One region of the Nitrosomonas sp. GH22 genome, then DNA from elsewhere that is predicted to be linked to it. Evidence: predicted binding sites of a transcription regulator. Region 1 holds the regulator's gene; each other region holds the start of a gene.
What was found. The regulator sigma-54, encoded in region 1, starts transcription at its own class of promoters, with help from an activator protein. The targets are predictions, from matches to a motif close to TGGCACNNTTCCTGCT.
Positions count from the first base shown of each region.

Region 2: flgB (flagellar basal body rod protein FlgB) is a predicted target of sigma-54. The motif match lies at 8,927-8,942, and genes of this name have one in related genera.
Region 3: pepA (flocculation-associated PEP-CTERM protein PepA) is a predicted target of sigma-54. The motif match lies at 9,984-9,999, and genes of this name have one in related genera.

Region 1 covers NZ_QRCA01000008.1:10,946-21,853, reverse strand. Annotated here, with positions in the region: gene panC (pantoate--beta-alanine ligase) at 1-466, opposite strand, end outside; gene panB (3-methyl-2-oxobutanoate hydroxymethyltransferase) at 490-1,299, opposite strand; gene ABF86_RS01620 (deoxynucleoside kinase) at 1,303-1,947, opposite strand; gene folK (2-amino-4-hydroxy-6-hydroxymethyldihydropteridine diphosphokinase) at 1,944-2,456, opposite strand; gene pcnB (polynucleotide adenylyltransferase PcnB) at 2,453-3,841, opposite strand; gene clsB (cardiolipin synthase ClsB) at 3,995-5,152, opposite strand; gene ABF86_RS01600 (endonuclease/exonuclease/phosphatase family protein) at 5,149-5,910, opposite strand; gene nadA (quinolinate synthase NadA) at 5,982-7,082, opposite strand; gene lptC (LPS export ABC transporter periplasmic protein LptC) at 7,372-7,953, shown strand; gene lptA (lipopolysaccharide transport periplasmic protein LptA) at 8,059-8,574, shown strand; gene lptB (LPS export ABC transporter ATP-binding protein) at 8,626-9,348, shown strand; gene ABF86_RS01575 (RNA polymerase factor sigma-54) at 9,354-10,817, shown strand.
Region 2 covers NZ_QRCA01000015.1:15,924-26,831, reverse strand. Annotated here, with positions in the region: gene flgK (flagellar hook-associated protein FlgK) at 1-1,134, opposite strand, end outside; gene flgJ (flagellar assembly peptidoglycan hydrolase FlgJ) at 1,393-2,400, opposite strand; gene ABF86_RS06620 (flagellar basal body P-ring protein FlgI) at 2,414-3,541, opposite strand; gene ABF86_RS06615 (flagellar basal body L-ring protein FlgH) at 3,563-4,357, opposite strand; gene flgG (flagellar basal-body rod protein FlgG) at 4,490-5,272, opposite strand; gene flgF (flagellar basal-body rod protein FlgF) at 5,310-6,053, opposite strand; gene flgE (flagellar hook protein FlgE) at 6,093-7,373, opposite strand; gene ABF86_RS06595 (flagellar hook assembly protein FlgD) at 7,388-8,059, opposite strand; gene flgC (flagellar basal body rod protein FlgC) at 8,072-8,476, opposite strand; gene flgB (flagellar basal body rod protein FlgB) at 8,482-8,892, opposite strand; gene flgA (flagellar basal body P-ring formation chaperone FlgA) at 9,119-9,814, shown strand; gene gap (type I glyceraldehyde-3-phosphate dehydrogenase) at 10,002-10,908, shown strand, end outside.
Region 3 covers NZ_QRCA01000009.1:265,073-275,980, reverse strand. Annotated here, with positions in the region: gene ABF86_RS03265 (arginyltransferase) at 1-13, shown strand, start outside; gene ABF86_RS03260 (quinone-dependent dihydroorotate dehydrogenase) at 14-1,042, shown strand; gene ABF86_RS03255 (RnfABCDGE type electron transport complex subunit B) at 1,032-1,688, shown strand; gene nth (endonuclease III) at 1,685-2,344, shown strand; gene ABF86_RS03245 (transglycosylase SLT domain-containing protein) at 2,520-3,425, opposite strand; gene ABF86_RS03240 (TerC family protein) at 3,950-5,512, opposite strand; gene ABF86_RS03235 (hypothetical protein) at 6,003-6,170, opposite strand; gene ABF86_RS03230 (hypothetical protein) at 6,200-6,343, opposite strand; gene ABF86_RS03225 (long-chain N-acyl amino acid synthase) at 6,918-7,781, shown strand; gene ABF86_RS03220 (ThiF family adenylyltransferase) at 7,909-8,772, shown strand; gene ABF86_RS03215 (hypothetical protein) at 8,765-9,835, shown strand; gene pepA (flocculation-associated PEP-CTERM protein PepA) at 10,077-10,898, shown strand.

The DNA.
Region 1 (10,908 bases):
TCCTGCGGATAATCTGCAGTTGCTGGTAGTCTTTTTCACCGAATATTGCAACCTGTGGCTGCACGATATTGAACAGCTTCAATACAACCGTTGTCACCCCACGGAAAAATCCAGGGCGACAAGCACCTTCCAGCGTATCTGCCACAGGTGGAAGCAGTAACTGAAATTCCTGCGGGACAGGAAAAAGTGTTTTTTCACCTGGAATAAATACGATATCCACACCATATTCTTCCAGCAAGCGACAATCGTTCTCCTGGGTACGTGGATAGCGGTCATAATCTTCATGCGGAGCAAATTGCAAACGATTGACGAAGATACTGACGACGGTACAAGCAGCATGCTGCTGAGCGATCCGCACCAGAGATAAATGGCCCGCATGCAGATTACCCATGGTTGGCACCAGGGCTATTGAAGCTTCATCTTGGAGCCGCACACGCAACGATGCAATATCAGTGATTATTTCCACGTAAATGATTCGTATCGCACCTGTCAGAACATATGTTCATGCGCAGGAAATTCTCCGGTTTTGACTGCTTTCACATAATTCCTGACTGCCACCTGAATACTATCTGCACCTGCCATGAAATTTTTGACAAAACGCGGCAAAGTACCACTACTGATGCCTAACATATCGTGCAACACCAAGACCTGTCCCGAACATACCGCACCAGCACCAATGCCGATAGTCGGGATGGATAGTGACCGGGTAATTTCCTCTCCCAGTGCAGCCGGGATCAACTCCATCACAAGCATGGCCGCCCCTGCTTTTTGCAATAGCAGTGCATCCTCCAGCAATTGTCTGGCACCATCAGGTGTTTTCCCTTGAATTTTGTAGCCGCCTAACTGGTGGACAGACTGAGGTATTAACCCGATATGGGCACATACCGGAATGCCACGACAGGTCAAAAACTCTATGGTTTCTGCCATATGCCTTCCCCCTTCAACCTTAACCATCTGCGCACCGGCAGCCATTAACCGAACGGCATTCCTGAATGCTTCCCGTGGAGACACCTGGAACGTACCAAACGGCATGTCAGCCAGGATAAATACGCTGTGAGTACCGCGCTCTACACAGCGAACGTGGTAGATCATTTCATCCAGTGTAACCGGCAAAGTACTGGCCTGACCCTGTATCACGTTTCCGAGCGAATCTCCCACCAGCAGAATATCAACTCCCGCGTTTTCCAGCACCGCCGCAAACGTTGCGTCATAACAGGTCAGGGCCGCTATTTTCCCCTTCTCCCGGTAAATATTCTGCAGTGTCAAAACCGTTATACGTTTTGTAACCGGCCGATCCATCTGTTAACTGGCTCCAACATTAAAATATTCACGTGCACTGCGCATCTGGTCAATGCGCGTCAGTAACAGATCAAAATCGGCAATACTGTTCGCCAGATCAATATGTTCGCTATTCACGATCATGACCGGCGCCCGATCGTACTCATGAAAAAATTGCATATAGCGCTCTGCCAGGCGTCGCAGATAATCCTCAGATATGTTCTGTTCCAGCGTATTGCCACGTTGCCGGATGCGTTTAATGAGGACTTCAGGTGAAACCTGCAGATAAATCACCAGATCAGGCACCGGTGCATCGAGGGGCATCTGTTCGCAGATCTGCCGGTATAACCCGTGCTCGGGTTCACTCAACGCAACAGCTGCAAACAACTGACCTTTTTCAAATAAAAAATCACTCACGACAGATTGTGAGAAACCATTTTCCTGCCTCATCAATTGCAGTTGTTGCCTGCGCTGGAGCAAAAAAAACAACTGGGTTGACAAGGCATATCTGGGCGTATCCTCATAGAATTTCTCCAGAAATGGATTAGCCTCCGGCTGCTCCAGCATAAGTGAACAGTTCAACCGAGTTGCCATATTACGGGCAAGGCTGGTCTTACCCGCACCGACAGGTCCTTCAACAACAATATAGCGGCAGCGCTCAAGATTCATGATGATGCAATATACTCCAATGGTTGTTTCGTACACGCAGCCAGACAAGCGGCAGCTGAGCCTCTTCCCGGAATCACGCAATCTGCTGCGATTTCCAGCAAGGGTTGCAGTACAAAAGCGCGCTCATGCATACGTGGATGTGGCAACACCAGTTTTGTATCACTGTGTTGCAGGTTTCCAAATAACAGAATATCCAGATCAAGGATGCGCGGAGCGTTAGGAAAAGTACGCACACGACCGCAAGCACGCTCGATTTCCAGTAGAATATCGAGCAGGTGATGCGGTGTCAGATTTGTTTCCATCTGTACTACCGCATTGATGAAATCGGGCTGATCGGTATTGCCAATCGGGGCAGTACGGTAAAACGAAGAACGTTTTACCAGACGTGAATGTTCCAGCTCGGCTAACAGCAGTATTCCACGCCTGACCTGAGACAAAGGATTTTCCAGGTTGCTGCCTAATGCAATAAAAATACGGCTGATAGATTCAGGATGAAAATCAGATGTCATGAAATATCCTGATTAACGGGAGAGTCTACTTTTACACTTTCCGATTGACTGCTACGGCGACGTTTTCTGCGACGTTTTGTCGGTGCTTCCTGCAGCAACATTGCTTCCCGGGCAGCATTATCAGTATTTTTGAATGTTTGCCACCATTGCCCCAGCTCTTCGTCGATTTCTCCGCTTTTACACCGCAACAGCATAAAATCATAGGCAGCAGGGAAATGTGGATGCTCCAGCAGGCGGAATGGCTTACGACCTGCGCGCGCCAAAAACCTTGGCTGCAAGGACCAGATATCATAAATAACGCCATCATGCCTGCGCGGAATGGCCAATCGGCGGCGCTGAGCCGCCAGAACATCGCCCATCGCTCTATGTAATAATGCGGGAATATTTTTTTCACCCGCCTTCAGATGAATATTCCATACCGCCAACACTTCATGCCACAATAACGCTGCAAATAAGAATCCGGGAGAAACCGGTTTACCCTGCCGCACCCGCTCATCTGTATTTTTTAGTGCCAGAGAAATAAATCGTTCACCCAGAGGCTGCTCCAGAATTACATCCAGCATCGGCAGTAACCCATGATGCAATCCTCGCGTTCGCAGATCAATCACAGCTGTCAGTGCATGACCAGAAAACAATAGCTTCAGCATCTCGTCAAACAGGCGTGCCGCTGGAACATTCAGTAACAATGGCGCAAGATCACCAATAGGTGCAGCTGTCCTGTCATCGATCTGAATACCCAGTTTGGCAGCAAGACGCACTGCCCGCAACATCCGTACCGGATCTTCCCGGTAACGCTGCTCAGGATCTCCGATGATGTTCAACCGCTTTGCCATGACATCTTCGAAACCACTTAGATAATCAATAATCTCTTCTGTAGCAGGATTATAGAACAAGGCATTGATAGTGAAATCACGACGTCTTACATCCTCTTCCTGGCTGCCAAAAAAGTTATCGTGCAACAACCGTCCGGTGGCATCAATATAGGCACACTCTTTGTCAGACTGAATCAGATCATCAGCCGCCTTACCGCGAAAAGTGGATACTTCCACTGTTTCTCCCTTGCTCATGACGTGCACCAGCCGGAAACGCCGACCAATAATGCGTGAATGACGGAAGATTGCGCGCACTTCTTCGGGCGTGGCATCAGTGACAATATCATAATCCTTGGGCTTCAGCCCTAACAGCAGATCACGGACGGCACCGCCCACAATATAGGCAGAATAACCTGCTTGCTGTAAAGTCAGTGCAACTTTCAGCGAACCGGCACTAATGCTGCTGCGCGAAATTCCATGCCGCTCACATGCAATGGCCCGGAATGCCGGGGCAGCTGTAACAGAAACTGTAGAGCCGAAGGAAAAAATATGATGCAGAAATTTACGGATCATGCCTGGATGCAATACCTGTGAACGACAAATTATACACCTGGTAACAAATTAGACTTTGATGAAACACTGGCCCACAAAAGAAAATGGCAATCGGGCATTGGTTATTCCGTATCCGAGTATGCGACAAGATCGTATTAAAGCGGTCAAGGGATCTTAGTCTCGACGGTATCCCAGCAATCCCCACGCCATCCGGATGAAGTAATAGCATATCCAGTTCAGCGAACGTTTAATTCGTGACCGGCCTCTCCAGGAATGCTGTAACACCGGACAAGAGACTTCCAATGTCCGTTGCAGACTGCCCCGTAATCCCGCTGCAAATATCCGATCTAAGATAATGACATTGGCCTCACGTGCCAGCAATAAACTGAACGGATCAATATTGGAAGAACCAACAGTAGACCAGGAGCCGTCAATAACTGCCACTTTGGCATGCAGATACCCTTGTCGGTACTCGTAGATACGGATACCGGCATCCAGCAGGTGGCCATACAGGGCATGCATGGCGTAATATTGCAAGCGATATTCCGATTTCCCCTGTAGCAGAAGGATAACCGAGACACCACGCTGTGCGGCCTTGATCAGCGCCTGCCGAAAATTCTTCCCGGGAAGAAAATAGGCATTGGCAATAATGATTTCCTTGCGAGCAACCGCTATTGCCCTGAGATAGCAATGCTCAATACTACGCCGGTTACGCAGATTATCCCGGATAACCAACGATGCACGCTGATGGCCTGCCGGCAGATTATTGCTGACAACAGAAAAATAATTTGTCCAGCGCTTTTTGAAATAAACCCATGCAACCAACATCCACAGATGCCTTGCTGTAGCATGAATTTTTTCCAGTAGCGGACCGATAATTTGAACAGCATAATCGAATCGTGGAAATAACGCATCAGATTCGTAGCAATCATCGACAATATTAATTCCTCCCACAAATGCCAAACTGGCATCCATAACCGCCAGTTTGCGATGCATACGACGCAAGCGGGAGCGTTTGAGCCGGAATGAAAAAAACTCCGGCCGATATATCAGTACTCGCACACCTGCTGCAAGCATCTCCCGAATTACTTTCCCGGGCAGGCCGAGCGAGCCAAACCCATCAATCAACAGATGGACAGCTACCCCGCGTTGTGCTGCCCGTTTAAGCGCTTCAGCAATTCGGATACCGGTTGTATCGTACTGAAAAATATAAGTTTCGAGATAAATTTCCTGCCTGGTCGAATCAATGGCCGATTCCAGCACCGGGAAATATTCCGTGCCGGAATGCAGTAGTGTTATACAGTTTCCTTCGACAAAATCAGGCAAACTCATTTACGCATAATCTGGGCCGACAACGCAGCATGGTCTGAAATTCTGGACCAGGGGCGATTATGAAAAATCCGGGCATTTTTTACCTGAAAACCACGGATATAAATTCTATCCAGACGCAGCAACGGCAAAACAGATGGAAAACTGCGCGCCGCCTTACCCTGCGTATACTGAAAAACCTCAACCAGATTCAAGCGACTGGCCAAAGCCTGATTTGCCACACCACGCCAGTCATTAAAATCTCCCGCGAGTACGAGCGGTGCATCAGGCGGTACCAGTTGCCGGATGCGGCGCTCTATGGCCTCCAGCTGCCGATACCTTCCACGCTTAAACAGCCCCAGATGCACACAGATGCAGTGCAACGCGTCTTTCCATCCGGGAATGGCCAGCTCGCAATGTAACAATCCGCGACTTTCAAATCGGTGTGCCGAAATATCTTCATTCTCCCAGCTTGATATGGGAAAGCGGCTGAGAATGGCATTGCCGTGATGGCCATGGTTATAAACCGCATTCTTTCCATAGGCAAAATCCGACCACACTGCATCCGCCAAAAATTCATACTGAGCATCTTTCGGCCAATCCTGAAAGCGGCTGGCATGCAGCGTATGCTCCCCGATCACCTCTTGCAAAAAAATGATATCGACATTCAGGCTACGCAAATAGTCACGCAATTCATGCAATACCACACGCTGATTAAAAAACGACAGCCCCTTGTGAATGTTATAAGTTGCGATATGTAATGTCCGATTAGATTCACGCATTGCTTCGTTTCCTGGCAGAGAAGCAATCCTGTCAGTATCCGCAGACAAAACCGGCAATTTCACCATCGATACTATTTCGAGACCTCAAGCATCTTTTCGAGCGTCAGCCTGGCCAGACTGGCCTGTGGTTCCGGCACGCTAATCTGATTAACCACACGACCCTCAGCCAGATTTTCAAGTGACCAGGCCAAGTGCTGTGGATCGATCCGCGCCATAGTCGAACACATACATACCATCGGCGACATGAACTGAATAATTTTGCCTTCGGACTTGAACTCCTCAGCAATGCGACCAACCAGATTCAATTCCGTCCCGACCAGCCAGCGAGTACCGGCTTTCGCTGCCCGGATGGTATTGATGATGTACTCGGTCGATCCAACAAAATCAGATGCCTTACACACCTCAAAGCTGCATTCCGGATGTGAAATAACCAACCCATCCGGATATTGGTTGCGAAAGCGAAGGATATGCTGCGGCTGAAACATTTGGTGAACGGAACAATGCCCTTTCCATAAAAGGATTTTGGCTTTTTCAATCTGTTCTGGTGTCAATCCGCCCATGGGTTCATCAAAATCCCACACTGGCATTTCATCCGACGATAGCCCCATCTTGTATCCGCTCCAACGACCTAGGTGCTGATCAGGGAAAAACAGTACTTTTTCACGTCGGTCAAATGCCCATTGCAGAATCTTTACAGCGTTACTGGAAGTACAAACGATACCACCATGTTGTCCACAAAAGGCCTTTAGATCAGCACTGGAATTGATATAAGTTACTGGTGTCACCCCCTCATCCGGGTCGAGCACTTCTGTCAGTTCACGCCAAGCACGTTCTACCTTGGTGAGATTAGCCATATCTGCCATAGAGCAACCTGCGGAAAGATCAGGCAGGATGACGGTTTGTTCAGGGCTGGAAAGAATATCCGCTACCTCTGCCATGAAGTGCACCCCGCAAAACACCAGAAAATCAGCATCTGTCTGCGCGGCGAGATAAGAAAGCTTAAGTGAGTCTCCGGTCAGATCGGCATGCCGGTAAACATCTGCACGCTGATAGTGATGTGCCAATATAATGGCGCGCTTTCCCAGCTTCTGTTTAGCTGCAACGATCCGTTGCGTACATACTTCATCTTGCAGTAATTCGTAATTCTCAAAATCGATTGCGTTTGCTTGCATAATCAATCCAGCTTTATTTATCGTGAAATATGACCATAATCACATTAAGATACTTATTCAAGCAAAAAGTGCAAATTAAAAAGCTGTTCTGCAGATTCTGCAATACCCGCCGAAAACAAAGATACTTGGCTCTGAATGCGACAACTATTGTGAAAAAGGGACTCTGCTATAATTCCTAAAAACAGCGCATTAACAGTGTGTTGTCTGTTTTTAACTATACTGTTTGATCGGGAATGACCGGAGAAACAATCCATATTCATCATAAAGTCTATGCGTAATATGTCTTAACATGACACGTTCATTATTTTCAAGACCGTCCATATGGTTGGTTATTTTGCTTCTGCTTACTCTCTGGCTGGACAGCGTCCTGCAGCGCCCGCGCCTGCAGCAGGGCAACGATTTGCAGCAAGAGATAGACTACATCATTGAAAATCTTAACGGGATACAGGTCAACCATGAATTTGAACGAAATCGTTTTTTCTCAGCTGACAAACTGATCCACTACTCAACAGAAGACATAACGCAGCTGGAGCACGTACGCTTTACCAGCATAGAACCGGATAAACCACTGCTCAGAGTGACTTCTGATTGGGCTGAGCTGACTAAAGATGGAGATGATATTTTCCTAACCGAAAACGTTTCTATTATCAGGGGAGAAGATCTGGACAAAGACAAGGTAACCATGCTGACTGATTTTTTACACCTTATTCCGGATACTGATATCGCCAAAACCGATCGACCAGTTACCGTGATCAGAATGAACAGTGTTCTCAACGCCGTAGGGTTGTTCATGAACAATCGGACCGGTGAGATTTTGATGCAGTCCCGGGTCAAAGCACATGACGAACGTACACCACGCTCATCCCGCTAGAGGATGCCGCACCAACACGGATTCTGATTCTTCTGGTTTTCTTATTTTACTTTTTGTATCTATCGGTTTATGCAATCTCAATGTTTGTTCCTAAGCTTGTCTCTCATGTTTTTCTCAGCCACTGCCCTGGCTGAACGCGCAGATCGCGATAAGCCAATTCATCTGGAAGCCGATCGCGCAACTGTCGAAGATTACAAGCAAAAAGGGGAGTTTCGTACCAGCATATTTACCGGGAATGTCATATTGACCCAGGGAACGCTTATTCTTCGTGCAGATAAAGTCGTGATGAAGGAGGACAGCACGGGTTACCGGCACGCTACAGCTTATGGCAATCTGGTCAGCTATCGTCAAAAGCGTGATGGCGTTGATGAGTACGTTGAAGCATGGAGCCGACGCGCAGAATATGACAACAAAACCGACAAAATAGAATTGTTTGGAAGCGCGCGACTGAAACGCGGCACCGATGAAGTAGAAGGGGATTATATCTCCTACGATATAGCAAGCGACTTTTTTCAGGTATTTGGCCAGCCTCAAGCGGAAAATGATAAAAATTCTGATCACAGGGTACGTGCCGTGATTCAGCCAAAAGCGAAACAACCTGACGCAGAAACAGAAAAATAAAACTATCAAAAAATATATTTACCACTGTATATCGCCACTCCGGGTCATCTTATGAGTGAATTAAGAGCTGAAAATCTGAAAAAAAAATATCAGTCACGCACCGTCGTGATGGATGTATCTTTCTCTGTTCGCAGCGGCGAGGTTGTTGGTCTGCTTGGCCCTAATGGTGCAGGCAAAACCACCTGTTTCTACATGGTGGTTGGACTGGTTCCATTGAACGGAGGGGAAATATTTCTGGATGAACACAATCTGAGCCAGCTGCCGATTCATCAGCGCGCCCGGTTGGGGTTAAGCTATCTTCCCCAGGAGGCATCAGTTTTCCGTCGGCTTTCGGTCGAAGAAAACATTCTTGCAGTACTAGAATTACAACACTTTCAGAAAGATGAAATGCAGCGGCATCTGGACGGATTGCTACATGACCTGCATATCGGTCATCTGCGTGAGAGCCTAGGCATGAGCCTATCGGGTGGTGAACGCAGGCGTGTAGAAATTGCACGAGCACTGGCATCCCAGCCGCGCTTCATCCTGCTGGACGAACCCTTCGCTGGAGTAGATCCAATTGCCGTTATGGATATCCAGAGAGTCATCGGTTTTCTCAAATCACGCGGAATCGGTGTACTTATCACAGATCATAATGTGCGAGAAACACTGGGGATTTGTGACCGTGCCTATATCATCAGCGAAGGAACCGTGCTTGCCAGTGGAGTCCCTGCTGAAATCATCAATGACGGACGTGTCCGGGAAGTTTATCTGGGGGAGCATTTCAGGCTCTGAAAAATATGAAGCCGACTCTGCAACTCAAGCTTTCTACCGGCCTTACACTGACACCGCAACTGAAACAATCAATTCAGCTGCTTCAACTATCTGCACTTGAACTCAACCAGGAAATCTCACGTATTGTCCAAGAAAACCCTTTGCTTGAGCTGGATGAAGATATCGATCAAGAAAAACTTGAAACTGAAGGACAAGATTCTTCGTTAGTATCATCAGATTTATCTGCTACAGCAGAAGCTAATGAATCCCATGATATTAGAGAAAACACTGAAATATCGAACGACTGGCTAGATGACTCATTGTATTCAGATCAGGGGGCTTTTTTAGACACACGTAGACAAGATGATGAGGAGTATGATCAGGACTATTCTCGCCTGGTTAGCAAACCCGCCAGCTTGCGTGAACACCTGCTCATGCAAATCAGCTTGAGGCAACGTTGCGAACGAAAAAAGAAAATTACCGCGCTGCTGGTGGATAGTCTGGACGATAATGGTTATTTTACTCAGGATCTGGAAGAGCTTGCCAAGTTACTTCCGGTTGAACTGGAAATCGACATCACGGACCTGAAGTCAGCCCTTGCTTATATTCAGCAACTGGATCCGCCCGGCGTGGGAGCACGCAATCTGCGGGAGTGTCTGTCTATACAGCTTTCAGCATTGCCGGATGCAACGCCACTACGAACGGAAGCACTCAAACTGGTCAATGAGCACCTGGAAAGTGTCGCTGCCAAAAATTTCCCATTGCTCAGGAAAGTTCTTGGCTGTGATGAAACCTGTTTACAGTCAGTTTACCAGTTGATCACTCAACTCAATCCCAAGCCTGGCGATGATTTCAACGCAACAACAGCACGTTATGTCATTCCTGATGTGATTGTGACCAAATCGGCTAGAGGCTGGGTGGCACAGCTCAATTCCGATTCAGTTCCGCGTGTGCGCGTTAACCATTTATATGCCGACATTCTGAAGCAGAATCGTAATGAAGCAATCCGACCACTGATGGAGCAACTGAAAGAGGCCCGCTGGCTGATCAGAAATATCGACCAGCGCATGGTTACCATACTCCGGGCCAGTCAGGCGATTATTGATTGCCAGCAAGCATTCCTGGAGCATGGCGAAACAGCTGTGCGCCCCCTTGTTATGCGTGAAATTGCCGAAGTTCTTGGATTACATGAGTCAACCATTTCTCGTATCACAACCCAGAAGTATATGCGGACACCGCACGGTATCTTTGAGCTCAAATATTTCTTTGGAAGCCATATTCCCGCTGAAACGGGTGAAGCACATTCAGCCATAGCTATTCGTGGACTTATTAAGCAATTGATCCAGAATGAGGATCGAAAAAAGCCACTTAATGATAGTCAAGTTTCACAAATACTCGCGCAGCAGGGTATTGTTGTTGCTCGCCGTACTGTTGCAAAATATCGGGAGTTCATGCATATTCCCCCGACTAATTTACGTAAAATACCCTAGGAAAATTCTGAAAAAATCAGCTGATTACCATGAAGCAAATCAAGGTGAAAAAGTACAGTTCACAAATAGCATATGTGTACTCGAAACCTGA
Region 2 (10,908 bases), on a different contig from region 1:
TGTCTGCAACTTGGCAAGCTGCAAAGCATTACGGTTATCGGCCACACGATCATCAAAACTGCCTCCATCATTTAAAGCTGCCGCAATTTCAGCGGGATCACTGATTGCGACCTCAATACTTCGCGCAACATGATTGGAATCCGTCACCTCAAAAAAATTTTTACCTACCGTACCCTGTAGATCGAGTCCTAATGTATGCCGATCATTGAAAGTATCGGCAAGCCCCTTGGCAAGCTGATTAAAGTCAGTTTGTATGGCATCCAGTGTTTCACTGCGAAAAGCCAGTAATCCTCCCAAACTTCCCCCCTGCAACTGATGCTCGGGCAACAATATCTCTTTATCGCCCACGTCCATCGCCACTACTAGGCGCTGCGGATCACTTGAAGAGGGCACCGCCTTGAGTGCCATCGCACTGGTGCCGACCACCAACGACTGACCATTACCAATAAAGACGTTGTAATGGCCATTACTCTGACGCACGACATCCACATTGGCCAGTTTGCTGAGATCACGGATGAGCGCATCGCGCTGATCGTACAGATCATTGGCCGGCTGACTATTTGCCGAGCCTTCTACTGCCTGGATATTGGTATTCAGCCGCACAACCTGCTGCGCCAGTGAATTAATCTCATTCACGCTACTAGCAATCTGGCTGTTCACTCCCTCACGCATTTCCGACAAACGCTGATCCATTGACTGAAAGCGGGAAACCAATGCTTCAGCGTTGCTCAACATCGCCTGGCGGGAAGGGATCGAGGTCGGGTTGGAGGCGACATCCTGTACTGCATTGAAAAAATTGTGCAGCGCAGGCGTCAGCCCGGAAGTGGTATCCGCCAACAAATTATCGATCTGTTTGATCTCATTGTAATGACTATCCAATTGGCTGCTCTGGCCTTGCGCTTGCAACGACTGACTGACCAGATACTGGTTGTAGATACGTTGTACGGTTGACACCTGCACGCCTCGGCCGATAAATCCATTACTGTGCGGCAGGGGGGTATTCGTACTCTGAATAGCTTGCTGGCGGTTATAACCGGGTGTGGTCGCATTGCTGATATTGTGGCTGGTCGTCAGCAAGGCAGTTTGTGCAGCCTGTAGCCCGGAAACACCCACATTCATAATACTGTTTGCCATTGTTCTACCCTCGATTATCGTGAATTACTTCTATTTGTTTACGGCAAAATTCCAGTGGGATTAAAGCCATGATTCATCATATTTGCTCATTTCGTTATGAATCCCGCAACCGCCCTCTTTGCGAGATCCGTTTTAAGCTTTAGCCGTCACTGCGAACATAGTGAAACAGGTGGGTGGCGTGAAGCAATCCAACACCTTTGGAACCACTGCTACTGGATGCTGGTATTCGCAAAAAAGCAGCAAATATTTAACAACTCCTTATATGTTCAACGCATCACTGTTGATGATCTTCAGCAGCTTTTCCGCGTAGGATGGATCAGTCGCATAACCAGCCTGTTGCAACCCCCAGGCAAACGCTGTGGCACTGCGGCTTTTCAGCACGGCTGCATAACGGGGAGTGTTCTGCAGTAACCGCGCATAATCCCGGAAGGCTTCCTCGTAGGAATTGTATGCCCGGAATTTTTCCCTGATCTTTTGCGGTGTACCATCCACATATTCGGTGGTCATGGTTTCCACCACTTGTCCACGCCAGTTCCCGCTTGCCTTGATGCCAAACAGATTGAAGCTTGGCTGATTGTCCGTCCGCCGGATCTGATGCCTGCCCCAGCCAGTTTCCAGCGCGGCCTGGGCAATCATGAAATGTTCAGGAATGCCGGTTTCACGCGCCACTTTGCGGGCATGCGGCAATACATCCAGCACAAACTCTCTGGGCTGATCAACCGCAGCTATCTCAGGACCATCATTCCCGGAGCTGGAAGCAATTCCCATCCGGTTTGTTCGCCATGCGGGCGAGACAGCTGAAAAATTTGGTTTAGCGGTAGCCCGATTAAGATTCGTCCAGAGTTGGGAAGGCAGATCCTTTGTTTGCCCCGGCGCCACTGAAACCAGTGGTTTCTCATCATTTCCGACAATAGCTGTCAAGAGAGATTCTGCTCCGTCTATGGCGTTAGCCTGTTCCTTGCCGACAGCTTGTGACAATTGCCGTACGATCATGTCTGCCAGGCCAATTCCCTTGTCAGAAAGATTCTGCACCAGTTGCTGATCAAGCATCTGGGTATAAAAACGCGATTGATCACTATCAAACAATCCTTCTTTGGGCGTGGCTTCACGCATACTTTTCATCATCATGTTGAGAAACAGCGCCTCAAACTGCTTTGCCGTCTGCTTCAGCCCTTCCTGCGGATCGCGCCGGGCTTGATTGCGCAATTGATCAACTGCTTGCGCATCGATGGCCAACTGGCCGGAAATGTCGGGAGAATTGATCATATCGCCAACCTAATCAAATAATTTCCAGCTCTGCCCGCAATGATCCCGCTGCCTTGAGTGCTTGCAAAATTGCCAGCAAATCCTGCGGAGTGGCACCAATGGCATTCAGCGCTTTCACCACATCAGCCAGACTAGCTGATCCCGGCAACAACATCAGATTACCTTCTTCCGAACGCACTTCGATTTGTGATTGCGGCACCACCACCGTTTCACCACGCTGTGAGAAGGGTCCGGGCTGGCTGACAATCGGCTGGGTATTGATGATCACCGAGAGATTGCCATGCGCCACCGCACTGGGTTCAAGCGTCACCATCTGGTTCATGACGACCGAACCGGTACGCGCATTGATGATGACCTTGGCCACACCCTGTGCCGGCATGACATCAAGACCTTCAATCTGTGAAATAAACGTGACACGCTGATTGTTATCCACGGGTGCCCGCAGCTGGATAACGCGCCCATCCAGTGCAGTGGCCGTTCCATACGAAAAACGGCTGTTGATTGTCTCCACGATACGCCGTGCGGTCGTGAAATCAGTGTCGTGCAATTCCAGGTTGATGTACTCCCCCTGGCCGAGCAACGTTGGCACAGCGCGTTCCACAATCGCACCCGCACTGATCCGCCCTGCGCCCAGATGATTGATCTGAACACTACTGCCGGCTGAACTGGCACCCGCACCGCCAATCACCAGGCTGCCTTGGGCAACGGCATACACCTGGTTATCAATCCCTTTTAACGGGGTCATCAGCAAGGTGCCGCCACGCAGGCTCTTGGCATTACCCATGGATGAAACCGTCACATCAATCTGCTGCCCCGGTTTGGCGAAGGCCGGCAAGGTAGCCGTTACCATGACAGAAGCAACATTGCGTAACTGTAAATTGACTCCTGGCGGAAGATTCACGCCCAATTGACCCAGCATGCTGAGGATACTTTGTACGGTAAAGGGTGTCTGCTGGGTTTGATCACCCGTACCATCTAAGCCGACTACCAATCCATAGCCAATCAACTGATTAGCACGCACGCCCTGGATATTGACCAGATCCTTGATGCGTTCGGCAGAAGCTGGGGCAGAAATAATCAGGCAGCCCAATAATCCGAGATTCAGCAGCCCGAAATTCCGAATCCATTTGGATAAAGTCATAGCGATATGCCTCTGGTATGCTTAAAAAGGTGAAATCGACAAAAAGAAACGTGACAGCCAGCCCATGGTTTGCGCTTCATCCAGATAACCAGTGCCCCGGTATTCGATACGCGCATCAGCCACCTGCACCGATGACACGGTGTTGTTCATAACATTAATCGGGTTGATCACCCCGGAAAGCCGGATGAATTCATGCCCCTGATTGATACCGATCTGCTTTTCACCGCTCACCAGCAAATTGCCGTTGGGCAGAATATCGATCACAGTCACAGTAATCGTGCCGGTGAAATTATTGTTGCTGGAGCTCTCTCCCTTGCCATCAAACTTGTTGCTTGATTTGGCTTCCAGATCAAGATCCTGAAAAATGGATTTGAATGGCAAACCGAGGAATGACGGTACTGAAAGATCAATCCCCCCATCACGCTGGGCGTTACTGCCACTTTTCTTGCTCGCATTGGTCTTCTCGTTGAGCATGACGATGATGGTGTCACCGATGCCGCGCGCGCGACGATCCTCGAATAATGGCGTATAGCGCCCGCTGCCCTGATAGTTGAATGCCGCCTGATAAATCCCACCATTGCTCTGACTGACAGGAATAATCAGCGGCTCAGGCGGCCGGATCGTCATCGGTTGCTGCACTTTCGGCGCGGGCGTGATCATTGAACACCCTGTCACCATACTGACCATGACAATTAATACGGGAGAAATCAGCGTGCCAAGAAGACGCTGATTTATTGCGTCAAAGCAGCTGGATTGCTTCATTTCATTCGCAATGACGTCCATCAATTTAATCAGTGTTTCCCCAAAATTCTTCATACAAAAATTCCATGGCGCCAGAACATTACCTATCCATAAAATCAGAAGCCACACATCCCATGAGCGTACCAAAAAGCCTGAATTTCCAATTGATACAGCTGATGTGTTAAAACCACATTCATTCAAACTGAATCAAAGTTGGGTAAGTCTGCTTAACATCTGGTCGGAAGTCTGGATCGACCGGGAATTGATTTCATACGCGCGCTGGGTCTGAATCATTTCAACCAGCTCTTCCACCACATTCACGTTGGAAGTTTCCACAAATCCCTGATTTAGCAGTCCGATGCCGTTAGTCCCCGGAATACCGGGATTGGGCACACCACTGCTCATAGTCTCCAGATAAAGGTTTTCACCAAAGCGCTGCAGGCCAGCAGGGTTAATGAAAGAGGTCAATTGAATATTACCCACTGGCAATGGTGTGGCCGAACCCGGTGTCAGTACAGATACCGTGCCATCCCGTCCGATCGTGATACTGAGCGTATTCGGCGGAATGGTAATGGATGGCTGCAGCGGAAAGCCACTGGCGGTCACCAGTTGCCCATCCTGATCAGACTGGAATGCACCATCGCGGGTATAAGCCAGCGTGCCATCCGGCAGCAAAATCTGAAAAAATCCTTCCCCCTGAATCGCTACATCACGTGTATTGCCAGTCTGCTGCAAATTACCCTGCAAAAAGATATTTTCGGTTGCTACCGGCCGCACCCCGGTTCCCAGCTGCAAACCAGAAGGCAGACGCGTACGTTCGGATGACTGCGCACCCGGTTGGCGGATGGTCTGATACAGCAAATCTTCAAACACCGGACGCATGCGCTTGAAGCCATTGGTACTGATGTTGGCCAGGTTATTGGCAATCACATCCATTTTGGTCTGCTGGGCATCCAGACCGGTTTTTGATATCCACAACGAGCGAACCATACGTTATCCTTTTCGGAAAATTAAAAACAGGCGGAACTCAGCCTCTTAATGTCATGATTTCACTGGCCTGCTGGGCATTCTGCTGGGCGTTTTCGAGCATCTTCATTTGCATATCGAACTGCCGGGCAAGCGTAATCATCTTCACCATCTCACTGACTGCATTGACATTACTGCTCTCAAGCGCTCCATCAATCAGGGCTACTTTACCGCTGGCAGGTGCTTCACCCCCTTGTTTCAATCGGAACAGGCCGTCATCTCCTCTAACAAGCTGCTCTGCAGGCGGATCCACCAGTTTGATGCGCCCGATAATCGATACCGCCGTGATCCGGGAATCTGACGGCAATACCGAGACACTGCCATCCTTGCCAATCGCCACCCGACTATCCGGTGGAATAGTAATCGGCCCCGTTTCTCCCTTGATATTGAACCCCTGCTGTGTTTGCAGTACACCGTTGGCATCCGTCTTGAGATTGCCATGCCGGGTATAGGCTTCTTCACCGTTTTCAAGCTGTACCGTAATCCAGCCAGAACCCTGTATCGCCACATCCAGCGGACGGTCGGTCTGCTGGATCGCGCCCGGCGTAAAATCCGCGCCGGTGGTTGAATCCAGTACAAATGCACGCGTAGGTAGCGACTCTCCGTAAACAGGCACTGCCCGGAAAGCATCGGCCTGTGCACGAAAACCTGTGGTCGAGACGTTGGCCAGATTATGGGAAACCGTTGCCTGCTGCGTCAGGGTATGCAGCGCGCCGGTCATCGCGGTATAAATCAGTCTATCCATTTTTAGAGCGTTACCAGGTCAGGGTTAAACAGAAAATCCTCAGATATTCATGATGGATTGCATGACCGCATCCTGTGTCTGAATGGTCTTGGCATTGGCCTGATACACGCGCTGCGTCATGATCAGGCTGACCAGCTCGGTTGTCAGATCGACATTGGACTCTTCCACTGCGGAAGATTGCAGTGCACCCAGAATACCGGTTTGCGGAGAACCCACCAGCGGCAATCCGGATTCAGCCGTCTCACCCCACTGATTGTTTCCCATCGACTTGAGACCATTGGGATTGGAAAATCCTGCCAATGCAAGCTGCCCAACTGTGCGCGTGACATTATTGGTATAACTGGCTCTGATCTCACCATTATCAGAAACGCTGTACCCGGCCAGGCGACCCGAAGAAAAGCCATCCTGGTTCATCATATTCACCCCGAATTTGCTGCCAAACTGGGTGGAACGGGTTAGGTCCAGTGAAAACGCAAGTGGCTGGATAGTGGGATCATCAAAAGTTACATTGACATTAACCGGCGCAACAGATGCATTCATAATTCCGCTTGGATCAAAAGTCAGATTAGATGGGGGTGAAAATGGCGCTCCACTTGCTGACGTTGCCCCCTCCACAGTTGCAAATACATTCCAAGCCGAAGCTGCCGGGGCAGCTGGGTTTGTTCTTTGAAAATACAAAGTCATCAAATGAGAATTACCAAAACTGTCAAAAACTTCACCTGAAGTAGAATGAGCGTAGGTTTTCGGGTCAGTCGCACTAAAAGTTGGGATTGTGGGGGGCGTTGTAGGAGATGTTGCAGGAGTTGTAGTTTGCGTTGTCAAATCTACTCGCGCATCCAGGTTGACGCCTGCCATAAAGCTGGTGGTGGGCTTCGGCGTCATGTCTGCCGTAGGCAGCCGCAGATTGACCGGGATATTGGGAATAATTTTGCCAGAAGTATCTGCTGAAAAACCAGTGACGTTGTAATTGCTTGCATTGACCAGAAACCCGTCCTTGTCCAGATGAAACTGGCCGTTACGGGTGTAGCTGGTCGTGCCATTGTTGCTCATCCGGAAAAAACCATTCCCGGTAATCGCCACATCCAGCGGGTTGTTGGTAGGCGTGATATTCCCCTGGGTAAACTCTTGCGCGACAGCTGCCAGTTGCGTACCAATCCCGATCTGGTTCCTGCCCCCACCCAGTGCGTTAGCAAAAACATCACTGAACTGCGCCTGTGATTGCTTAAAACCAACCGTGTTGGCATTGGCAATATTGTTACCAGTGACATCCAGTTTGGCTGAAGCCCCTCTCAATCCACTTAATCCATGTTGAAAACCCATGATTTACCTCCCGATCAAAATATTTTTTTAATATCATCCATTCCGACATAACCCAGCCTACCTACTTCCAGCAAGGCGCCCTCCTTGCCAGCCTGTGCGCTGCTGACCGAACCAAATGCCAGAGTGGAAGCAGCTACCTCCTGGTTACTGCGCACGGCTTTCAGGGCGAAACTGTATTGCCCCCCGGCAGCTTCGTTACCATTGTTTGCCAGGCCATCCCAGGCAAATGTGCCCACCCCTGCCGGTTGCGTGCCCAGATCAATGTCACGCACGGCAATACCGGCGCTATCCTTGATGATGACGACCAGCTTGTCTACCGGTTCGGTCAGTTCAAATCCGCCGATTCCGGTGTGGTTTTCCAGTTGCATGTCAGCGCCTGGAACCAACACGCTACGGCCAATCATGTTGGCGGCTTCAAATGAACGCCGTGCATCGGAATCCGATACCAGCTTTTCCAGCGTGCTATTGAGCTTGTCGATGCCGCTTACGGTACTGATCTGCGCCATCTGGCTGGTTACTTCTGCGTTATCCATCGGGCTGAGCGGATCCTGATTTTGCATTTGTGTCACCAGCAGTTTGAGAAACCGCTCCTGCATATCCTCATCACCCTTGCGGGCAGTCTTGATACTGCCCCCATTGGAAGTCAGCAGTTCGGATACGCTGGAATTGTTTTGCACCTGACTCATATCTATCTCTCCTTATTGGCCAATTGATAGTGTTTTTTGCAGCAATGTTTTGGTCACGTTCATCATGTCAACGCTGTTCTGATAGGAACGCGATGCCGACATCATATTGACCATTTCATCCACAACGTTGACATTGGGCAGGGTAACGTAGCCTTTTTCGTCCGCCATCGGATGCTTCGGGTCATACACCACCCGCATGGGCGAGGGATCATGCACGATACCTGCCACCTTGACGCCCTTTGCCTTATCTGCAGAAATATCAACGGTACGAAAAACAACTTGCCGGGAACGATAGGCTTCACCCGTTGAACTGGTAGCGCTGTCTGCATTGGCGAGATTACTGGCCACCACATTCAGCCGCTGTGACTGGGCGGCCATGGCTGAACCGGCGACATTGAATACACTGAACAGGGACATGGCTATTAATTTCCTTCTCTGATAGCGGATAACAGGGTTCGGAACTGGCCGCTGATAAATGTCAGTCCAGCGTCATAGCGTATGGCGTTATCCATAAACTGCATACGCTCGGTATCCATATCAACGGTATTACCGTCTATACTGGGTTGCTGCGGAACACGATACTGCTCCGGCACGGACGTAATCGATCTGAAATCGGACAAGCCGATATGTCTTGATGAAGTCGTCGCCAGCGCACTTTGTACCTGTCTTGGCGACTGAACGTTTTGCATTGCCTTGGAAAAATCGAAATCTTTCGCCTTAAAACTCGGGGTATCCGCATTGGCAATATTTCCCGACAACAGCTCCTGCCGGGCCGCTCGTAACCCGAGTGCCTTTTGGTTAAAGCCGAGCAGATTGTCCAGTTTGTTGATCATGTTTTCCTCCTGCAAAGTAGTCATAATTACTATAAGCAGGAACCATGCCAAATTGAACAAGCCATTATTTCCAGCCAATCAATCAAACTGATCCATGATCACCTTTCAGTTTCCAGGTTAGCCAGGGAATTGCGGCGATACCATGCTGAACCAGCGGCAAAAATTGCCGCCAGCGGCAAAAACTGACCGTCCTGATTGTCAATCCCGATAGCCAACCATACCGGACATGAACAAAAAACCCTTATTGATCATACTCGTATGCAGCCTCCTGCTCCCTACAACGGCAATCGCCAGCGAAGACTTACCTACAGAAACAATACACAAGATAATCAATGATTTTGTGCGTGTGGAAACCCGTCACCTGCCCGGCAGGGTCATCATCAAGACAAACCAGTTGGATTCACGTCAGACATTACGTCCGTGTAACCAGCTTCAGCCTTTTCTGCCGCCAGGCGGACGCTTATGGGGAAAATTCTCAGTTGGCGTGCGTTGTCAGGATGAAGCTGCCTGGACGCTTTATGTGCCGGTTGAAATCGAAGTGATTGCCAACGTCATACACGCCGCACAGCCCATCAACATGGGAAAATTAGTGGATACACAGGATATTGTGAGCAAGGAAGTCGATCTCGTGCGCATCCCCGCTGGGGCAGTCACGGATCCTGATCAGGTAGTCGGCAAGGTGGCGGTAACCTTTCTTGCTTCCGGCCAGCCGATACGCACACACCAGCTACGCGCTCCACATATCATCACACGTGGACAGAAAATACGGCTCACCGCAACTGGAGCAGGATTTGCTGTCAGCACGGAAGGTGAAGCACTCGCTGCTGCTGCCGAAGGAGAAGTGGTACAAATACGTAACCACACTGGAAGAATCATGAGCGGAATAGCACGGGCGGGAGGAATAGTGGAGATAAAGCAATAGTGACAACGGCCAGAGGCATAAAATTTGGAAGAAGTTTACTGAGTTACTAAGCAGTTTTATACACTGGCGGAATAAAAATCTGCTAGTTTAAGAGGATGGCATGTCAGCTCATCCAAAATATGCGTTTTGCGCCTAATGCGACAGAACCGTTTATTTTTCCTATACACCTAACCAGCACGAGGACATCATGGCGATCAAAATTGGTATCAACGGCTTCGGACGAATCGGTCGCTGCGTTGCACGCATTGCGGCTCAGAACCCTAGCGTCGACCTTGTCGCAATTAACGATCTGACAAGCGCCGAGCAGCTTGCGTACCTCTTTAAGTACGACTCAACGCATGGCAAATACGCGGGCGTGGTCAGCAGCACCGAAAACTTGATCAGCGTCGACGGTGACAAGATACGCGTTTTTTCTGAAAGAGACCCCTCCAATATTCCATGGGGCGATCTTGGTGTGGATTATGTGCTGGAATGCACGGGTATTTTCCGCAATAAAGAGCAGGTTTCGAAACACATCGAAGCTGGCGCAAAATTTGTGCTCATGTCGGCTCCCGGCAAGGGCCTCGACATGACTTTTGTGTTGGGCGTGAACGAAGAAGGTTTCACTCCTGATATGACTGTGATCGACGTCGCGAGCTGCACTACCAATTGCCTGGCTCCAGTTGCAAAGGTCCTGCATGAAAACTTCGGTATTCAGAACGGCCTCATGACAACAATTCACTCGTACACAAACGACCAAGGCCTCCTGGATGCACCGCATAAGTCGGACTTCCGCCGTGCTCGCGCAGCCGCTGTGAACATGGTCATCACCACCACTGGCGCAGCCGTTGCCGTGACCAAGGCGATGCCTGAGCTCAAAGGCAAACTCGACGGCATGTCGGTTCGCGTTCCAACACCCAATGTTTCGTGCGTTGATCTTGTCGCGACCTTCGAAAAGCCTGTGACGGTCGAATCCATCAACGCTGCAATGAAAAAAGCCGCGCAAACGACTTTGAACGGCATCCTTGCTTACACCGAAGACCCGGTCGTCTCGACAGACATGATGAACGACCCTCATTCATCGATCTTCGATTCGAGAGCGACCATGGTGATCG
Region 3 (10,908 bases), on a different contig from region 1:
CACAACCATCTGAATGACATACACTCTACTACGTCCGCTGCTGTTTCTGCTTGATGCCGAAACTGCCCACACCCTTACCCTGGATACGCTCGGATTACTGCAGAAAACCGGGCTGTTACCTAATCGCACTATCTACTGCACACCGGTTCGCGCTATGGGGCTAGATTTTCCTAACCCGGTCGGGCTGGCTGCCGGTCTCGACAAAAACGGCGCGTACATCAGCGCACTGGCCCGGCTGGGATCTGGCTTTATTGAAGTGGGAACTGTTACCCCGCGCCCGCAACCCGGCAATCCCCGCCCACGGCTGTTTCGCGTCCCGCAGGCTGAAGCAATCATCAACCGGATGGGATTTAACAACGTTGGTATAGATAAACTGATAGAAAATGTCCGACAGGCGGATTATCAAGGCATATTAGGCATCAACATCGGTAAAAATGCTGATACGCCCCTGCAAAACGCGGTAGATGACTACCTGATCTGTTTACGCAAGGCGTACCCATATGCCAGTTATGTCACCGTCAATATTTCATCACCTAATACAAAACAACTCAGGCAGCTGCAAAATGAAACCGAACTGGAGCAACTGCTGGGCACACTCAAGACGGAACAAACCCGACTCAGCGATCAGCATGGCCGCTACACCCCGCTGGCCGTCAAAATCGCACCCGATCTGGAATCTGCTCAAATTGAAGTAATCGCCTCGCTACTACTGAAACACCGTATGGATGCCGTGATTGCAACCAATACCACCACCGCACGTGATGGCCTTGAACACCTGCCGCATGGTGATGAACAAGGCGGATTGAGCGGCGCACCATTAACGGAACGCAGCACCGCCGTCATCCGCCAGCTTGCCACGCATCTTCAGCAAGCCATTCCCATCATCGGGGCGGGTGGCATCATGTCGCCCCTGGATGCACAAGCCAAAATAGAAGCCGGTGCCAGCCTGGTACAGGTTTACTCCGGATTGATTTACCGTGGCCCGAATCTGGTTTCGGAAATCACCTCACTACTTTGCTCTCGTCCACCCCATGCCGGATAAAAGTAAATTGATTGAACGGATTGATGCCGTGTTGCCACAAACCCAATGCGGCCAGTGCAAATTTGATGGATGCCGTCCTTATGCCGTGGCGATTGCTGAGGGGCACGCAGATATTGATCAATGTCCGCCTGGTGGCGATGCCGGTGCTGCCGCCATTGCCGCCATCCTCAACATTGCTCCCAAGCCACTCAATACGGCTTATGGCCACCCCAAACCACTGGCAGTCGCTATCATTGATGAAGCGCAGTGCATCGGCTGCACCTTCTGCCTGCGCGCTTGTCCGGTGGACGCCATCATCGGCGCGGCCAAATGCATGCATACCGTTCTGACCGAGTTATGCACTGGCTGTGAACGTTGCATCGCACCCTGTCCGGTGGACTGTATCAGCATGGTGCCCATGTCTGAGCCCGCCACACCTGAAATTCGGCAACAAATAGCTGACAGCGCGCGTGAGCGGTATCATCTCAGACAACTCAGGCTGGCACGCAACCGACAAAAATCCCGGAAACCAAAACAGAACAGACTTAGAGCAAATACTATCTCCGCTACACAACCAGCAACCGATATGAAAAAAGCAGCCATCCAGGCAGCGATGGAACGTGCACGCGCAGCACTTGCGCGTTCCAACATTCCGTTTAAAGAATGAACGCTACCAAACGCCGGGAGATATTCACCCGATTCAGGCAGGCCAACCCCCATCCAACCACGGAACTCGAATACAGCACACCGTTTCAGTTATTGGTTGCCGTCATCCTCTCGGCACAGGCTACTGATAAAAGCGTCAACCTGGCTACACGCAAACTGTTCCCGATGGCCGATACACCAGAGAAAATTCTGCGACTGGGAGAAGTCGGCCTCAGTCCATTCATTCAGCGCATCGGTCTATACCGTACCAAAACCAGAAATATCCTCGCCACCTGCCAGTTACTGATCGAACAACATCGCAGCGAAGTCCCGCACACCCGCACAGAACTGGAGAAACTGCCGGGAGTCGGCCGGAAAACCGCCAATGTGATTCTGAATACCGCCTTTGGCGAACCCACCATCGCAGTCGATACCCACATCTTCCGCCTGGCTAACCGCACCGGCATCGCTCCGGGTAAAAATGTGCTGGAAGTTGAGCAAAAATTGCTCAAGGTTATTCCGGAAGAATTTCGGCAAGATGCTCACCACTGGCTAATTTTGCACGGACGCTATACCTGCAAAGCCAGGAAGCCCTTATGTCAGCAATGCCTGATTGTAGATTTATGCGAATTCAAAGAGAAGAACCTGGAAGAAACTACACCCTCACCCGATTTATAAATCGCACTACCCAACTAGAACGCGCCAGCTCACTCTGCGATTATGGCTCATGCACAGTGTAAAATTTTTCGACAGCACTTGCTGGATTGCTTCACGCCTGCGGTGTTCACAAAGCCAATTGCTTTTACAGATGTTTACAAGTGATGGAAACTTATTTTGTGAGATAGCCGGCGTCTCATTGCTCAGCTCCAACCGAGGTGAAGATGAAAGAAGTTCTGCTGACCACACCAGGCTGGAATGGATGGGTAGTTTTGTTGTAGCGCGACAAGATTTTGTTGACATATTTTACAGTTTCTAAATAAGGCGGAATGCCGCGATATTTCTCGACCGCCCCTTCCCCGGCATTGTATGCCGCAGCAACCAGCGCCACATCTCCCTTGAAGAAAGCGAGCAGCCATCTCAGATAAGCCATGCCCCCCTTGATATTGTCTTCTGCATCAAAAGCATCCTTGACCTGAAACCTCTCCGCTGTTTCCGGGATCAGTTGCATTAATCCCTGAGCATTCCTGGCTGAAACTGCCTGCACATTAAAACCGGATTCAACTGAAATAACCACCAGCACAAGATCAGGATCTATCTCGTATTGTGGTGCCAGTTTCTCCACAAGTGCAGACACGGACTGGTTAACGTAATATTTGTTTGGCGTTGCCTTGGCGCGAGCATAAATATTTCTGTTCAAGCAATCCGGTAACTGTGCCTTTGGATTGGCTGGCACAGGCATGAACCGCAGCATTTTCTGTGCATAGGCATGCCCCCGGGCGGCGGCCATTTCAAACAGGCTCGCAGCAATATTGTCATTACGCTCAACACCCCGTCCATTGGCATACATCCATCCCAGTGCATATTGTCCCTCCGGCGAACCCAGCCTGGCTGCCTGACAGTACAATTCCACCGCTTTTTTTCTATCTTGCGGCACACCCTCGCCATGTTCGTATTGACGAGCCTGCAGCACCAATATTTCGGCATTATTTGCAACATTACCGGGTATTCCCCGGGGAACAGGTTCACTGCTGTAAGTGACAGCAGCATGCAGAGCTAAAAAACTCAACACAACCCACCGCCATTTTTGGAAGATGTGCATATTTCTCTTCTGCTTGGATAGTTAAGGAGCCTCCGCACGAATCCTCCATGAGCCGCGCTGCTGGTAAAACTGCGATGATCGCAAGGTGTATACTGTATACCGCGAACCCATTCTACGAAGCCAAGGTGCACAACGCGATGAGCACACGGTTTTTCGGGTAGCCTGCTTGTTCCGCTCGTTGCGAAGGGAATGATCTATGCGCGCCTTGCGACCCATCCCACAAAACCACGTGCGTGACCATGTCGGATTCGTCCAGAAGTTCCTTAAGGTTTTGTTTTATTCTTAAATATTAAGCAACAATCATGCCAAAAATGGAGAACATCCTGAACCCGGGGATAACCATTTGCCAGCAAATGAAAATTTTCAAGTCATCTTCTGACAAAATAGCGACAGGAAAACAGCCTTGCAGACAGTGTAAAAAATTTCGACAGGTATGTGTTCAATGGAAAAATCAATTTTGGCCTCCACTCCTTTCACTTCGCCAGCGGCAAAAACAATCCTCCAGATATCCTCATTGAATCCCCTTACTCACTTTCAGGCTGCACGCGGCACACACGCACTTTACCGATATTATGTCGGTTAACTGAAACAATTTCGAAAATCAGACCATCAACCGTAATCTGCTCCCCCTCACTTGGAATATAGCCTAACTGCCAGAGCAGATACCCCCCGAGCGTGGAATAGCGTTCAGCCTCATCAACCAGATCGTATTCCAATAAATTGGATACCTTGCGGATACTGATCCATCCATCCATCAGCCACGAACCATCCGCCTGTTGTTCCGCCACCATTTTTTCTTCATCTGCGTCCAGAAATTCACCAGCGATTGCTTCCAGAATATCTGCCGGCGTCACAATTCCCTCGACTGATCCATATTCTTCAACAATCACTGCTAGCTGTAATGATTGATTGCGGAGCTGCTCCATCAGTTTGATCACGGGCACACGCTCATGCACCACAATCGGATGGCGTAACGACTTTTCCAGGTTGATCTTTCCTTCTTCCAGCATATCGCGCAGCAGATCCTTGGCGAATGCAGCGCCAACAAACTCATCCACACTACTGCGTGACAATAGAAAACGCGAATGGCCACTGTCGATGATTTTCAATCTGATCATTTCAGTGCTATCTTCCAAATCCAGCCAATCAATATCAGTGCGTGGCGTCATAATTGACATGGCAGGGCGCTCAGCCAGCGTCAACACGCCTTCAATCATCTCCTTTTCCTCCCGGGCGAACAGATCATTTTTGGCAACCTGCTGCGCGATCACTTCTGCAGTCTCACCCAACCCAACTTCGCCACCTCTCCCGCCAAGCAGTCGTAATACGGCTGCTGCGGTACGCTCTCGCAAGTCTCCAGTAGTGACGAACTTTTCCTTGTTATGCTTGGCAATCTGGTTAAACACCTCAATCAGAATCGAGAAACTGATTGCCGCATAGAGATACCCTTTGGGAACATGGTAATTAAAGCCTTCAATTACAAGCGAAAAGCCGATCATCATCAAAAAACCCAGGCATAAAATCACAACAGTGGGATGTTTCGAGACGAATGCCATCAACGGTCCGGAAGATGCCATCATGACAGCCACCGCAATGATGACGGCAATCATCATCACCGCAAGATGCTCCACCATCCCCACCGCTGTAATCATGCTGTCCAGCGAAAAAACCGCATCCAGCACAATAATCTGAACGATGACCTGCCAGAATACAGCGTGCACAATCTTGCCTTCTTTCTGCCCGGAATGTCCTTCCAGCCGCTCATGCAACTCCATCGTCCCCTTGAAAAGCAGGAATATGCCACCGAACAGAAGGATGATATTTCGCCAGGACAGCCCAATATCAAAAACTGTCAATAACGGCGTAGTCAGCGTAATGACCCAGGAAATGGATGCAAGCAGGATGAGGCGCATGACAAGCGCCAGAGATAAACCAACAATACGTGCCTTCTCACGCTGATCCGGCGGCAGTTTATCCGCCAGGATTGCAATGAAAACGAGATTATCAATCCCCAGCACAATTTCCAAAAAAATCAGTGTTGCCAAACCTGCCCACGCAGCAGGATCGACTACCCATTCAAAAAACACTTTTACTGATATCCGAAATAAATTGAGAAACTGTAATCAAGAATTTGAAATACCCGGATCCGGGTAAAAAGAAGTTGTACAGCGGACAGAAGCAAGCAACCAATATAGCACAAGTTTTTTTCAGCTAATCAAATACTGAAAACAGAAACCATGCTTTGTCATACGCCGAGAGAGGGGCAAAGACAACTCTAGCCATTCTATCAATGTTCACCCTCTTGCGGAAAAGCAACGGGGGCTTGACCTGACAAACAAGTGTGTCGAAAATTTTTACACTCTTTAATCACCCTCATACTCAATGCAAAGGTACAAGAACGATCGTAAAAGCATACGCCGGGTTCATGGTATCAGGCGGCCAATCATCAACTGAGGCATTCTAGGAACCACCTATAACAGCGATAAACTGCGCAAAATTGCCTCAATTTTTTTATCTTCCTTCGCCAGTTCGCGCAAGGTATGAAGCATGCGCGTCAGACTGCAGCCAAAGGTCATTTTACAGCTCCCGTTCAAGCTGCTTAAGGCGTGTGTCCATAGGACGCAGTGTTGCATAGCGATCCCATACAATGAAACCAATCAGACCAAATATGTCGGCAATTCTCACCAGCATCAGCTGCTGGATAAAATCCAGCCGCCGGTCTATGGCTTCAAAACGCTGATCCATTTTCTCCTGCATCGCTATAAAACGTAAATCTATTTTTCTTCCAGCGCTTTTTGCCCTGCCCTAAGCTCCGCCAATGATTCAACGATTTCACGATCAGTAATACGCGGCGTAATCTCCACCGCAAAAGCGGATACTGCCTGCAAGCTAATGAGGAACAACAAAATTCTGATCATTTCAGCCAAATTTATCCTTATGCAAACTCAAAACTGTTCCATCTATGTATGTCTATATACAATCAAATTCAAGAAAAATAAATATAGCAGAACCAGCAACTTGCTCCTTCCGTTCTTTTTATTAAGGAAGGTAAGCTCCACATAATTCGCATAGCCTACGAGATCACGGCAATCCAGGCCTTCGCACCCCCACTGCCGAATTGCTTCATGCCCACAGCATTCACGAGAACGAGTTTTGTTGCTCCTGCTTCGAATACTCTGGCGCAGCCGCCTTGCAACAACCATCACCCCAGCCCAACCGTCTCTCTAAAGAGACAAATAATATTCAATAAAAACAATTGATTATGACTGCTCACAATCTTCATAACAGATTACAGCGACAATTCTCTTCATCAAAAAACAGAAAAATTTATAACTATCTGATTAACAACCATTATTACAAATGGCATGGATTATGCTTTTATTGAAAGCATATTGCAGGTAGTAAATGATTTATCTGCTCCAGTTTATCAAACAACCATTCTTTGAATTACATTTGTTTAATTCAGGAAATGACTTATGAGGAGTATGTTCTATGCAGATCGCGAACCAATCCACGCCGGCAGTTACGGCAAAGAATATCCAGCTAGCAAATCTCGCATTTAATATTCATCACCCCGACTCACCTTCATTCAACTACAGCAGAACACAGCCCCTCCCCCCTCAACAATACCGAATACCAGCCAGCCCGAGTAACTACCCCGATCACACTGAACCGGATTGCCTCCTGCAACACAACGGTTACAGCATTCACCTGGTCAGCTCTCTCAAACAACGCATTAAAGCCACTACACTGATCAAACAGATGTATGCCTTGCGCGGCTACAATACAGAAAGTGCATCTGTTTTTTCACACAAGCCCAATGAATTTACATTTTTAGCAACAATCGGCGATATTGTAGCCGGAACACTTACACTAAAAATTGATTCAGAAGAAGGTCTACTTGCTGATGAACTCTACCAGTCTGAAATAGACTACTTCCGAGAGAAAGGGAGGAGAGTTTGTGAGCTATCGAAGCTGGTACTGGATCCTCAGCATGGTTCAAAGGAAATGATCGCCGTGCTCTTCCAGTTTGCTTATATTTATGCACGCAATCTTTATCAGGTAACAGACTTTTTTTGCGAAGTTAATCCACGCCATGCCACCCCCCAGCGCCGCATGTTTGGATTTCAACTAATTGGAGAAGAAAAAATCTGTCCGCGCGTCAACGCACCCGCAGTCCTGTTGCACTTAGAACACAAATTCATAAAAAACCAGATCAATTCACAGGCCGGAACATGCGATACAAATACAACCAGTCGTTCCTTGTACCCGCATTGCATCCCCTTTCCTTGGATAAATCAAAAATCAACAAGTAATCTACAGACAGTTCAACCCCTTCAGCTAATCTCACATTAGTAACATTTTTCCAGATGTTTTAGATTTTTCAAGAAATCAAATAACGACTAATATTTAAATCATAGAAAACAAATTAAAATCATGCAGAAACATTCGACTTTAGGTAAATAGATTTAAACTTATCAATATGCAGCAGCCATTTATTTATAACGAGGCCTTTTCCCGCAACATCGGTTGGCTGACAAGAGAAGAACAAAATCGATTACAACAAAAAAGAGTCGCTATCGCCGGGCTGGGGGGGGTTGGCGGACTTCATCTATTGACACTCTGTCGGTTGGGAATAGGTAAATTCCATTTGGCCGAATTTGACACTTTTGATCTGGCCAACTTCAACAGACAAATTGGTGCCAACATTGAAACCATAGGATTGAGCAAACTTGATGTCATGATCAGGGAAGCTCTTAAAATTAATCCCGACCTGGAAATTTCCAGATTTCCCGATGGTATAAATGAAGGCAATTCCGAGGCATTTCTGGCTGATGTTGATATTTACATTGATGGCCTGGATTTTTTTGCCTTCAACGCTCGCCAACATATATTTGCATCCTGTGCCGCCAAAAATATCCCCGCAGTAACCGCTGCTCCTTTGGGCATGGGCACAGCAGTACTCAACTTCATGCCAAGAGGCATGACCTTTGAGGATTATTTTGGCTTAAAAAATAGCTTAGAAGAAGAAAAGGGGTTACGTTTTTTTATAGGGCTCGCACCCGCACGCCTGCAAATGAGCTATCTAGTTGATCCGACTACAATCGATCTGGTTAACCGCAAAGGACCGTCCACCATCATGGCCTGCCAGCTTTGTGCAGGAGCAGCCGCAACCGAGGCTCTAAAAATTCTGCTTGGTCGCGGGCCAATCAGAGTAGCACCCAAGGGATATCACTTTGATGCCTATCTAAACAAACTAGCATTCACATGGCGTCCCTGGGGAAATAGGAATCCACTGAGTCGATTAGCCATTTCCCTGGCTCATCGCAAACTTAAACATGCATAGCAAGACAAACAAAGTAACCCAACAACAACTTGATTACATCCTGCAAAGCGCCATTCTGGCGCCTTCAGCAGATAACCAGCACCAAGCTCGCTTCAAGATAACCGGAAACAGTATCCATATTTATCACACCAGAACTGAATTTCCGTCCGAAGGAGGATATAAATGGGTATTGGCATTATTATCTTTGGGAGCTATAACAGAAAATATTGTACTCGCCGCCAGTCATTTCAATTTCCATGCTGAAGCGATGTCATTTCCCGAACCAAGCAACCCTCACTTGATCCTGCAAATCACCCTACATGCAGATCAGACTGAAGAAGACTCCCTTCGAGAAATGATTCCCCTGCGTCACACCAACCGCAGATTACACTTTCTCGGCCCTGGTATGACTGATATCGAACGAGAGGTATTACATCAGACAATACAAAAATATTCAGATTGCAAATTACACTGGCTGGATACTCCTGCACTACGCAAACAAACTGCTTACCTGATGCGCATTGCTGAAACCGAACGTTTTCGCAACCCGCTTTTGCATGAAGAGCTGTTCTCCGCCATTCGCTTTGATATTGGCTGGCACACTACCTGCACCGAAGGGTTACCACCCGGTGCATTAGGTATTGAACCATTATCGCGAGGCTTCTTCAGCCTGTTGCGCCATTGGCCAATCGCACAACTGGCCAACTCTTTCGGAATGCACCACGTATTGGGTTTTCGCTCCAGCTATTTACCCTGTCGGCTTGCTCCCCATTTAGGTGCATTAAGTGTAAAAAAAATCGACACTCAATCGATACTACAAGCCGGGCGCTCATTTCAAAGACTGTGGCTTACCCTGACCAAACAAGGGCGTGTGCTGCAACCCATGCCTGCTTCTGCAATCTATGCACTGCCACAAGCAATAAACGAAGGTATTCCAGCAACCCTGCAACAAAAACTTTTGGCCGGCTGGAAAACAATATTTCCTGAAAACATACCAGTTATTCTCTTTAGAATGGGAAATGCCAGTCATTTACCAATAATTACCAGCCGACCAGAGATTACGTCACTAGTTGAACACAGCTAACACCCCTCGACTCAATATCCACTACTTTTGGCTAGCCTTTGTCGATTTTTTTTACATTTTTTCTGAATAACAAAAAAGAACCAAATCTCTATTTATTTTTAAGAAAATTTATGTTTATAAACATATCGTTAAGCATGAATCAAAAAATTGGCATATCTTATGCTTATATAAAAGTAAGCGTTTGAACAAAAATGCGCGATATTTGCCTCTTGATCTATGTATTAAAACTTAAAGGTGACTTATGAACAAAAAATTAATCCCGGCTATTCTTGGCGGTTTAGGTATTTTAGGAATTTCCAGCCAGGCATTGGCATACCAAGTATTTACAGTGAGCCCAAGCTATATTACAGGAAATTCTGCACATAATGATTTTCAGGCCGACTCGCTTGCAGGAACGGCATCAGGACAAATTATTCTAAATGCTTCTACTAACACTGCTGCTGAATCTGGCTATATTGATTTTTCGAATTTTGCACTTGCAGGCTCTACCGTGGGAGCAGGTATTTCCCGTATCACTGTAGATTACAGGATTTATCTTACATTTGATTTAACAACCAGTTTGAGTTCCGGTAGTTTCGGTACTACCGGAAGTACGTATACCTTAGATACCCTTACATTCACCATGTACGCCGATCCAAATTTAGATACTGCGTTTACACAGGCAACTTTAACAAACCCAGCATCTGTTGGTGGTACGATAGCTGATGATTTCATACTTGCGACAGGTTCACTAATAACAGGCGAGTCAGCTATTATTCAAGGAGGGGTAGCTTTAAATTCCTACACTGATTTTTTGACATCTCCCGCAGGGCAATCCTTTTTTTCTCAGCCCAATCCTTTTTATGACTTGATGTTCAATGCATTTAACAATACAGGTGATGCAGTAGCTTTTAACTATGACACAGCAACAGGTTGCTTAACAGGTGAATGTATCGTGGCTGTTAAAAGTGGTGTAGGTACATTTGATTTTCAAGGGAGCGTAGTACCAGAACCGGCAACGCTTGCTTTGCTTGGAATCGGCTTACTCGGCTTTGGCACTTCACGTCTTCGTAAAAAAGCCTAATCAATACTAG